Regions from separate parts of the Lysinibacillus irui genome, predicted to be linked through region 2. Evidence: predicted binding sites of a transcription regulator. Region 2 holds the regulator's gene; the other holds the start of a gene.
What was found. The regulator LexA, encoded in region 2, represses DNA repair genes until DNA is damaged. The targets are predictions, from matches to a motif close to CGAACATATGTTCG.
Positions count from the first base shown of each region.

Region 1 (5,685 bases), 1.1 Mb from region 2:
TGCTCAATTCTTGAGCGACGAGGCTCTGTAAAGCGTTTCTTAATATCAAGCAATTCTTGTTTAATGACACGTACAAGCTTTGCCTCACTTTGTAAAATCCCCTCTAGCTTAGCAATCAACCTATTTAGCTCGTCCTGTTCTTGTCGAAGCTCTGTAATGTCTGTATTGGTTAAACGGTATAATTGCAAGCTGACAATCGCCTCTGCCTGTACCTCTGTAAAATCAAACTTCGCCTGTAAATTAAGCTTGGCATCCTTTTTATCATTAGAAGAACGGATTGTTGCAATCACTTCATCTAAAATGGAAAGGGCTTTAATTAACCCATCCACGATATGGGAACGATCCTTCGCCTTTTGTAAATCGTAAATGGAACGGTTCGTGACTACTTCTTTTTGATGGGCAATATAGGCATCCAATAATAATGGTAAGGTCATCATTGTTGGACGACGATTATGAATGGCAATCATATTAAAATTATATGCTACCTGTAAATCCGTTGTTTTAAATAGGTATTGAAGAATTCCTTGTCCTGGTACATCCTTTTTCAGTTCAATGACAACACGTAAGCCAGTTCTATCAGATTCATCACGAATTTCCGCAATCCCCTCAAGACGTTTATCTACGCGTTGCTCATCAATTTTTTTCACAAGATTCGCCTTATTGACATCGTATGGTAATTCTGTGATAACAATTTGCTCTTTACCACCCTTAATAGGCTCCACAACCGCTTGTGCACGGACAATAATTTTACCGCGACCCGTTTCATATGCTTTTTTAATGCCGTCAACGCCTTGGATAATACCACCTGTCGGGAAATCTGGCCCTTTAATGACCGTCATTAATTCATCCACTGTCGCAGTAGGCTTATCTAAGCGCATTAATACGGCATCTAACACTTCATCTAAAGCATGTGGCGGAATATCTGTCGCATACCCCGCCGAAATCCCTGTAGATCCATTCACTAGTAAGTTAGGGAAACGTGCTGGTAAAACAGTTGGCTCCATATCCTGGTCATCAAAGTTCGGTACAAACTCAACCGTTTTCTTGCCGATATCTCGTAGCATTTCACCAGCAATCGCAGATAATCGTGCCTCCGTATAACGCATGGCAGCTGGTGGATCTCCATCGACCGAACCATTGTTCCCATGCATCTCAATAAGCATATGACGTGCTTTCCAGTCCTGACTCATACGCACCATCGCTTCATAGACAGAGCTATCTCCGTGTGGATGGTAATTACCGATTACATTACCGACTGTTTTCGCAGATTTTCGGAACGGCTTATCATGGGTATTTCCTTCTGTAAACATCGCATATAAAATACGGCGCTGTACTGGTTTAAGACCGTCACGTGCATCAGGCAACGCGCGGTCTTGAATAATATATTTACTATAGCGACCAAAGCGGTCACCCATTACTTCTTCTAAAGGTAAATCTTGAAACTTTTCCGTACTACTCATGCTTGGTCCTCCTCTTGTTGGATGAATTCATTCTCTAAAATATTGGCATCATCCTCCATACCGAAGTCTACATTGGCTTCGATCCATTTACGACGGGGTTCTACCTTATCACCCATTAACGTCGTGACACGTCTCTCTGCACGTGCACCATCCTCGATTGTGACACGAATTAATGTCCGTGTCTCAGGGTTCATCGTTGTATCCCAAAGCTGGTCTGCATTCATCTCTCCAAGACCTTTATAACGCTGTAATATGTAACCCTTTCCAACTTTTTTGATGGCCTTTTGTAGATCGCTTTCTGTCCAAGCATATTCAATGACTTCTTTTTTTCCAGTACCCTTAGAAACTTTATAAAGTGGTGGTAGCGCGATATATACTTTTCCTGCTTCAATAAGTGGGCGCATATATCGATAGAAGAACGTTAATAGCAATACTTGAATATGAGCTCCGTCCGTATCAGCATCGGTCATGATTACTACTTTATTATAAGCGGAATCTTCTACAGCAAAGTCTGTACCAACACCTGCGCCAATCGCATGGATAATCGTTGAGATTTCTTCATTTTTCATAATATCCTGTAGCTTGGCTTTTTCCGTGTTAATGACTTTCCCGCGCAGTGGCAGAATCGCTTGGAATGTACGGTCGCGCCCTTGTTTCGCAGAGCCCCCAGCAGAATCACCTTCGACTAAGTATAATTCATTTTTTGCGGCATTCCGAGACTGTGCAGGCGTTAGTTTACCAGACAGAATGGTACTACCTTTTTTGTTTTTCTTGCCGTTTCGTGCATCTTCACGCGCTTTACGAGCAGCTTCACGTACTTGCTGCGCACGAATGGCTTTACGCACAAGAGAAGCTGATAACTCCGCATTTTCCTCTAGTACATACAAAATTTGCTCAGACACTACACTATCTACTGCAGAACGAGCCTCACTTGTCCCAAGCTTGCCCTTTGTTTGTCCTTCAAATTGCAATAAATGCTCTGGAATACGAACAGAGACGATGGCCGCTAAGCCTTCACGAATATCAGTCCCCTCAAGGTTTTTATCCTTATCCTTTAACAAGCCAATTTTTCGTGCATATTCATTAAATACACGCGTTAATGCTGCTTTCGCACCTGTTTCATGTGTTCCACCGTCACGTGTACGAACATTATTAACAAAGGATAAAATCGTTTCCGAATAACCATCATTATATTGGAAGGCGAACTCTACCTCGATTTCATCCTGGATACCTTCTACATACTTCACCGGATGAAGGACGTCTTTTTCCTCATTCAAATACGCAACGAAAGCTTCAATGCCATTCTCATAAAAGAACACATCACTTTTGCCTTCCTCGCGCTCATCAATTAATTCAATTTTTAACCCTTTTAGTAAAAAGGCTGACTCACGTAAACGCTCTGCTAACGTATCATAATTGAATTTTGTGACAGAGAAAATACTGTCATCCGGTAGGAAATGAACAAGAGTACCTGTTTGCTTTGTTTGTCCTATTTCTTCTAGCGTTGTAACAGGATGTCCACCGTTCTCAAAACGCTGACGATATTTTTTACCGTCACGATGAATGGTAACCTCTAAAAACGTTGAGAGTGCATTGACTACAGAAGAACCTACACCATGTAAGCCACCACTTGTTTTATAGCCCCCTTGTCCAAATTTACCGCCTGCATGCAGCACAGTAAAAATAATTTCAGGGGTTGGTTTGCCCATTTTATGCATACCTGTTGGCATACCACGGCCAAAGTCTCGCACGCTGATACTCTGATCCTGATGAATCTTGACAATAATATGAGATCCAAAGCCAGCCAGTGCTTCATCTACCGCATTATCTACGATTTCATACACAAGGTGATGAAGTCCACGGCCATCCGTCGAACCGATATACATGCCGGGTCGTTTGCGTACCGCTTCTAATCCTTCTAATACTTGTATAGCGTCATCATTATAGACGCTAGGTGACTGTTTATTCGTCAAAAAAATTCCCCTCCAAAAAACAAACACATGTTCTATTTATGTTCTCATCCTAATAATAATAGCATTTCCTGTCAATAGCTAGCGACAGGTCCAATAAAATTTTAAAAATTGCTCACAGTTTTGATTCTTTTTATAGTAAACATCTTCAACAGTTGCTTAAATTTGGAATTTAAGCAAGACAGACTGCTACTACTATCCATTATCGTTTGACGCATAGTAGCCTATTTAGTTTCACTTCCATTTGTTTGGCTTCCCATCTCGAGCGATGAAAGTGCTACGATGTATCTCGCGATTAACTGGATAAAGTTAGACTTCTATTCTACCAAAGGAATGAACGATTGACAAAATTGCCTTTATGCCTATATTTTTAAAAAGGCTTTTTTCCACAACTGATCCTCTCATGTCTAAAAGACTACCCTATGGTAATTGAATTCAAGACCCATAATGAAATCTCCTTCATAACATTGTAGATTAGCAAGAAAAAGTGTAAAATACTTGTTACAAACTATTAGTACCAAGTATTGACTATGAATGAAAGGAGTCCAGCTATGATCAATGGACTTATTATTTTATGTGCTTATCTAATTGGCTCTATACCTTCTGGATTATGGATAGGCAAAATTTTTTATAACACAGATATTCGTGAACACGGGAGCGGTAATCTAGGTGCAACCAATACCTTCCGCACGTTAGGAAAAAAAGCGGGTATCGTGGTGACCGTGATGGATGTTTTAAAAGGAACTGCCGCAGTGTTACTCGTGACACTTCCTATTTTCTCTGACAGTATGCTCCATCCTTTACTACTCGGCCTAGTTGCCGTAATCGGCCATATGTTTCCGATCTTCGCCAACTTCCGTGGTGGGAAGGCAGTGGCAACCTCTGCGGGTGTTTTATTAGGCTATTCATGGCCACTGTTTGTCCTATTATTTATTGCCTTTATTGTGACATTAAAAATTACTAAAATCGTTAGTTTAACATCTATGATAGCCGCTTTAGTAGCACTTATTTATGCAATCGTTTATTATTTTGTTACAGGTGACTTTGCATTAGGCATTTTGGTAGCCTTTTTATTCACTTTTATTATTTATCGTCACCGTGCCAATATTTCACGGATTAAAAACGGCACCGAGCCAAAGGTAAAATGGCTGTAGGAAGAGAGGAGCATTCGAAATGAACATTGCATTAACAGATGAAGCCCTACAATGGTTCAAGCAGGAAATGGAAGTAGAATCAGGTGATACCATTCGCTTTTATGCACGCTATGGTGGTTCTAGTCCTTTTCACGAAGGCTTTTCACTTGGCATGACTCGTGAAGAACCGATCGCTATAGGTGTTCAAACAGAAATTGATGGTGTAACCTATTACATTGAAGAGAAAGACCTCTGGTTCTTTAACGATCACAATCTACATGTTGACGTTGATGCAAGTAAAGATGAATTACAATATGATTATCGTACATAAAGCAGTGTTTCCTTTCAGCATATGAAAGGAAACATTGTTTTTTATTTCGCTTCATGGTCCAAGGTTGTTACGTTGAAGTAATCTTTAGCGGTACCCGAAGCTGAGAAGACATCCAGTAGAAATCCATGGCAGATTTTCATGCCTTCTTCGTTTATCTGGTAAAAAATTTGTCCACTCTAATGGTAATGAACGTCCATTTGAGGAGGAAAACACATGTCCACGTCTAACAATATTGATACCTCCCCATCCCATACTATGAACGATTTGTTATACACGTCCCTTGCTAAAAATTTAAAAATCATTCAGAACTCACTCGGTCATAGCAATGACATCATTATACGAAAAATTACTATTGGTGAAACTGAACCTCATCACCTAGCCATTATATCGATTGATGGTTTATCAGATAAAACAACCATTTCCGATTCTGTTATTGATAAACTGATGGCTAACATTGAGGAAGAACAAGATATTGAAATTACAACCATTAATGAATATGTCCGAAATTCCTATTTAACAGTTGGTGATGTAAAAAATATTGAGCACTTTAAAACGCTCTACCAAGCTATTCTCAATGGTGAAACGGTTATATTATTAGATGGCTTTGCTGAAGGGATAGTGACCAGCACAAGAAGTGCGAAAGATCGAGCAGTAACAGAACCATCGACGGAATCGGTTATACGAGGACCTAGGGAATCCTTTACGGAAACACTTCGTACCAATACAGCCCTAATCCGTCGTAAAATAAAAAGTCCAAACCTCTGGATTAAATCACGTATTATCGGTGATGT
Region 1 is NZ_CP113527.1:2,295,618-2,301,302, forward strand. It holds gene parC (DNA topoisomerase IV subunit A) at 1-1,460, opposite strand, end outside; gene parE (DNA topoisomerase IV subunit B) at 1,457-3,433, opposite strand; gene plsY (glycerol-3-phosphate 1-O-acyltransferase PlsY) at 3,982-4,584, shown strand; gene OU989_RS11575 (HesB/YadR/YfhF family protein) at 4,604-4,894, shown strand; gene OU989_RS11580 (spore germination protein) at 5,108-5,685, shown strand, end outside.
Region 1: the regulator LexA is predicted to act here: its motif matches at 3,454-3,467, upstream of parE (DNA topoisomerase IV subunit B).

Region 2 (5,685 bases):
ACATTGTATCAACTGTAATAGACAATTAAAGATGATTGATTTAGTACCAGTATTGTCTTATGTGTTTTTAGGGGGGAAATGTCGAAGCTGTGGCTATACAATTTGTTGGATATACCCAGCAATAGAAATATGGACAGGTGTTTTGTTTGCCTTTGCTTATTGGCGGCTAGGTTGGGGCATAGAATTTATTGTAGCGCTTTTATTTATCTCCTTGTTCGTTATTATTATTGTTTCGGATTTAGCCTATATGCTCATCCCAGATAGGGTGCTTATATTCTTTTTACCATTCCTCGTTGTAGGTCGGGTACTATCGCCATTAACACCATGGTGGGATTGTCTTGTGGGTGCTGTCGTTGGTTTTGGCATACTATATGTTATTGCGGTTATATCGAATGGTGGCATGGGTGGAGGAGATATTAAATTATTCTTTTTAATTGGACTCGTTCTTGGCACAATCAATACACTGTTAACACTATTTCTGGCGGCAGTTATCGGTATGATTGTGGGGGTTATCATTTTGTTCAAGCGTAAGCAAGGAAGAAAAACACCCTTCCCCTTTGGTCCGTCTATCGCCTTAGCAGCGATCATTGTTTATTTTTATGGTGATTCATTAATCAATTGGTATTTAGGTTTTTGGTAATTGTCAATCTTCAAGTATATGGAGGGAAGCAAGTGAAACCGGTTATTGGCATTACAGCCTTTGTGGAGGATGATTTATCCGCTCATTTAAATGCTGCTTACAGTCAAAGTATTATTGAGGCGGGAGGAATTCCGCTTATTATTCCTTTAGGTGTTGAGGAGGATGCGGCTCAAATTTTAGCTCTTACAGATGGTTTATTGTTATCGGGTGGCTATGATGTGCATCCATTTCTATTCGGAGCAGAGCCATCACCAAAGCTAGGGAAAATTCATCCAGCGAGGGATACAGTTGAACTAGCTTTAATTGAAGCTGCTTTTATACGAAAAATGCCTATTTTCGGTATTTGTCGTGGAATCCAAATTTTAAATGTCGCATTAGGTGGTACTTTATATCAGGACATTGATAGTGACCATTTTAGTACGAAGTTGCTTAAACATGCACAGCAATCAGGTCGAGCTGTAGCTACTCATTATGTACAGATTATTGCAGATAATTTATTAGCAACTATTTTAGAACAAGAGAAAGTTGCTGTAAATTCATTTCATCATCAGGCTGTGAATGTTCTAGCAGAGAAATTAAAAGTAGCAGCGAAATCAAGCGATGGTATTATCGAAGCGGTAGTTCATGAAGATTTACCATTTTGCTTGGCAGTTCAGTGGCATCCTGAGGAAATGGCCATAGCAGGAGAAGAGAACGCTAAAAAATTATTTTCAGCATTTGTAGAGGCTAGCTTAAAGTTCAAAAAAGAAGCTTAGAAGGGCATAGAGTAAAGAATCCAATGCTAGTATGTGGATTCTTTTTTTGCGTAAAAAAGAGGATACATGCTCATAAGGAACATATAATCCTCGATACCTATTTTCGTAATTAATGCACACGACGGTAGAGACCAACAACTTGTCCTAAAATAGAAACTTGATCGACAATAATTGGCTCCATGGATGAATTTTCAGGCTGTAAACGGAAATGGTTTTTTTCTTTGAAAAAACGTTTTACAGTGGCTTCATCCTCAGCTGTCATAGCTACAACAATATCACCGTTATTGGCAGTTGCCTTTTGCTTCACAATGACTAAGTCCCCATCTAAAATTCCTGCTTCAATCATTGATTCCCCCATAATTTCAAGCATGAACAATTGATCTTCACTTGTGCCATACGTATCTGGTAGCGGGAAATACTCTTCAATGTTTTCAATAGCTGTAATAGGAGAACCGGCTGTAACCTTACCAACAAGTGGAACATGAATTACTTGTTGCTTTTGAATGGATTCTTCAGGCTCTAGAATTTCAATCGCACGTGGCTTTGTTGGATCTCGACGAATAAAGCCTTTTTGTTCTAATCGAGCTAGATGACCATGAACAGTGGAACTTGAAGCAAGTCCAACTGCTTCCCCGATTTCTCGTACTGATGGTGGATAGCCCTTAGCTCGTACCTCTTCTTTAATAAAAGCTAAAATATCCTCTTGTCTTTTTGAAACTTTTTTCATGAGTGCTCACCTCTTTTTTCTAATATCATTCTTCTTATTTGATAGTATAACAGAATGCGAACACGTATGCAAACATAGGTTCGAAAAGTGTTTGACAAAAACGTTTGTTCGCTTTATTATGAGAACATACATTCCGAACAAACATTCTAAAAAGGGGTTATGAACATGACATGGTTAAAGAAAAACACACATATTTCAATCTTGATGGGAGTTTGTCTACTATTTGCAGGATATCTTTACATTACTGATCCAGGACACGTTAGTTACGCTGAAATTCAAATCGAACACGGGGATAGCTTATGGTCGTTAGCAGAGCAATACCGTGGTAAAATGAGTACTGAAGATTGGATTAAGCTTGTGAAAACAGAAAATGAGCTAGCGGATATTAAAATTGTGGCAGGAAAATCTCTAGTCATTCCTGTAGTGAGTAATCATGCCGATCCCATCAATACCATTGAAATTGCGAGAAACGAACAATGATCAATAATCAACTGTCGGCTGTTGTCTATTGCCGTGTAAGTACTGAAAAGGAAACACAAAGCTCGTCTTTAGAGCGCCAACAAGAAGAGTTACTGCGCTATGCAAAAGAGCAAGGTTATGAGGTGAAGGGCGTTTTTAAGGATAAGCACAGCGGCTACGATGTAGAACGTGAGGGCTTACTTGAAATGCTTGATTTCATTAAAGAAAAGGGGATTAACGCCCTTTTTGTACAAGATGAAACACGTTTAGGACGTGGAAATGCAAGGATGGCTGTGTTGCATTTGTTACAAAAATCAGCAACAGATGTTTTCTCTATGCGTGATGCAGGACCGGTTCAACTAAACGAAATGGACACGATGCTGCTTGAGATTTTAGCGATAGTAGAGGAATACCAGCGTAGAATACATAATGCTAAAATACGTAGAGGTATGCGTCGTGCTGTAGAGAATGGCTTCCGTCCTGAAAATAATTTATCGAATCGAGGTAACCCGCATGGTCAGGAGCGTAAGGAACTACCTGTAGATGAAATTGTCAAGCTGCGTAAACGTGGATTTACCTTTGAAGAAATTTCTATAACGCTTAGAGGGTTAGGTTTTGAAGTTAGTAAAGCGACTGTCCATCGCAGATTTCAAGAACATCAAGAAAGATTAGCAGGAAAATGATATAGCCTGCTAATCTTTTTTTATCTTCTGTACTTCGCTATTAATAGGAAGATAAGCTTTCTATGCTTACGTTAGTAGGTAGTTTAAAAGGGTGTTCTTTATTAATTCGATCATAAAACATAATGCCGTTTAGATGGTCGATTTCATGTTGGACAACAATTGCACCATAGCCCTGTAACTGCACGATGATTTCTTGTCCATTAATGTTATAACCTTTAACCTTAATACGTTCATATCTTGGCACAAAACCATGGACTGGTCGATTAACAGATAAACACCCTTCTCCCTCTGGTAAATAAATCATATTTACAGAATGACTGATTATTTTAGGGTTGATCAACATCATTTCATAGTCATCAAAAAATATAGCAAACATTCGTTTATCTACGCCAATTTGGTTAGCTGATAGTCCACTTCCAGGTCGAAGCTTATATTTTTTTGCTAGATTTGGATCTTGGCTATTTTTTAAATATTGCAGCATTGATAATAATGTATGTTGGTCTTCTTTTGTCACAGGGATTGTCACTTCTTGTGTTTGTTTTCGTAATAATACGGAGTCCTCTTTTACGAAATCTTTCATAGTAATCATATAATTAGGATGAAATCTATTCATAGATAAACACCTCATCAATACGACTATTGAGGACTTTAGCAATTTTAAAAGCTAACTCAAGCGTCGGATCGTACTTATCATTTTCAATACAATTGATTGTTTGTCTGACAACCCCGCATTCCTTAGCAAGAGCAGCTTGTGTTATTCCTAATCTTTTTCTCAAAACTTTGATAATATTCTTCAGATTTACTCCTCCATTTTTGTCCGAAGTATTAGACATTATTATAGCGAAAATCTACAAGAGATGTCCAAGGAATTAGACATGTGGAGTGTTTTATTTTTCATACCAGTTGGCATTAAAATTTAGATTTAGCGCTTTCCCTAAATTAATACCGAATTGAATAAAGGCTCTACCACGTGCTGTAATGATATGGCCGTCTTGCACAAAGAGTTCGTCAGAATAATGTCGTAGATCAAAAATCCCTAACTGTCTTATTCCATCTAAAGGCAAACCAACCGTGTATTGTTTGTTTGCTAAAATTCCAGCCTTTGCTAATAAATAGGGGGAGCTAGAGATACTTGCGATAATGCCTTCTTTATCGTGGATTGCACGTATAAAATCGAATATTTCCTGTTCTTGTTGTAGGTAAGATATGTCCATGCATCCTGGCAATACAAGACTATCAATATCAGCTAAGTTCGCCTCGCTTATTAGAGAATCCACTACACAGCATAAACCCGATTCCCCGCGTATTGGTTCATTGTTTAAACCTAGGGTGATGATAGGTTTGCCACCTTGCATTAATATAGACAAGGCCACGCTTAATTCATATTCACTAAATTGAGGGTATAATAATACAGCCGTTTTCTTCATTCACACTCTCCTTTGTTCGTCCACTCTTCCTGCAAAATGGCGTAATAAAATTCATCCCACCAATCTTCACCATGCGGTATACATTTTTTAAAAAAACCTTCACGTCGCATACCTATCTTTTCCATGACCCTATATGAAGCGATATTTTCGGGCTGACATGTTGCAATTATTCTATGAAGCTTCATTTCGGTGAAGCCATAATCTAAAACAGCAAGCGCCGCTTCAGAAGCAAACCCATGGTTCTGATAAAGAGGATTTAAAACCCATCCGATTTCATAGGTATGTTCACCAAAGTATCGGTGAAAAACAATATGACCGATCACCAATTGTTGCTCTCTTAAAACAATGGCAAAATGTTTGGCTTGTACATCACTGTTTTCTATTATAAATTTTCGTACCTGTTCTTCATCGAAAACGCCTTCAGGCATGTAATGCATCACCGTTTTATCTGACAAATAACTATAAATAGCAGGAAAATCTTTTGCTTCAAAATTTCTGATAAGTAATCGTTGAGTTGTAATATTCACGTTCATTCCCCCAATATCTATCAATTTTTCCCTTTTACTATAGTTATACACCTCTAACATCTGGAAGTCATGTGAATAATAGCAAAGAGGTGTTATTAAGGGTTGGTATAACTGCATTTTAAGGGAAACCATGCTATACTTTGCATACTGAAGTCTTTAAGATAGGTATTGAAAGGTGTGTAACAATGTTATCAAAAGAAAAAATTAATCGAATTAATGAACTTTCTGCCAAAGCAAAAAGTGGACAATTAACAGAGGAAGAGGCAAAGGAGCGAACAGCGCTTCGTAAGGAGTACTTAGATACGTTCCGAGCAACAATGCGCGATACGATTGAAAATGTAAAAGTGGTGGATGTAGAAGGTAATGATGTCACACCAGAGAAGGTTAGACAAGCGAAAAAAAATAAATTTCTAAATTAATGTGACACAATTCAATAAAGTATGTATGAAAAACCAAATAGTATAACA
Region 2 is NZ_CP113527.1:1,207,311-1,212,995, forward strand. It holds gene OU989_RS05685 (prepilin peptidase) at 1-640, shown strand, start outside; gene OU989_RS05690 (gamma-glutamyl-gamma-aminobutyrate hydrolase family protein) at 673-1,395, shown strand; gene lexA (transcriptional repressor LexA) at 1,505-2,122, opposite strand; gene yneA (cell division suppressor protein YneA) at 2,288-2,602, shown strand; gene OU989_RS05705 (YneB family resolvase-like protein) at 2,599-3,264, shown strand; gene def (peptide deformylase) at 3,305-3,877, opposite strand; gene OU989_RS05715 (helix-turn-helix transcriptional regulator) at 3,870-4,061, opposite strand; gene OU989_RS05720 (DJ-1/PfpI family protein) at 4,152-4,691, opposite strand; gene OU989_RS05725 (GNAT family N-acetyltransferase) at 4,688-5,218, opposite strand; gene OU989_RS05730 (DUF896 domain-containing protein) at 5,404-5,637, shown strand.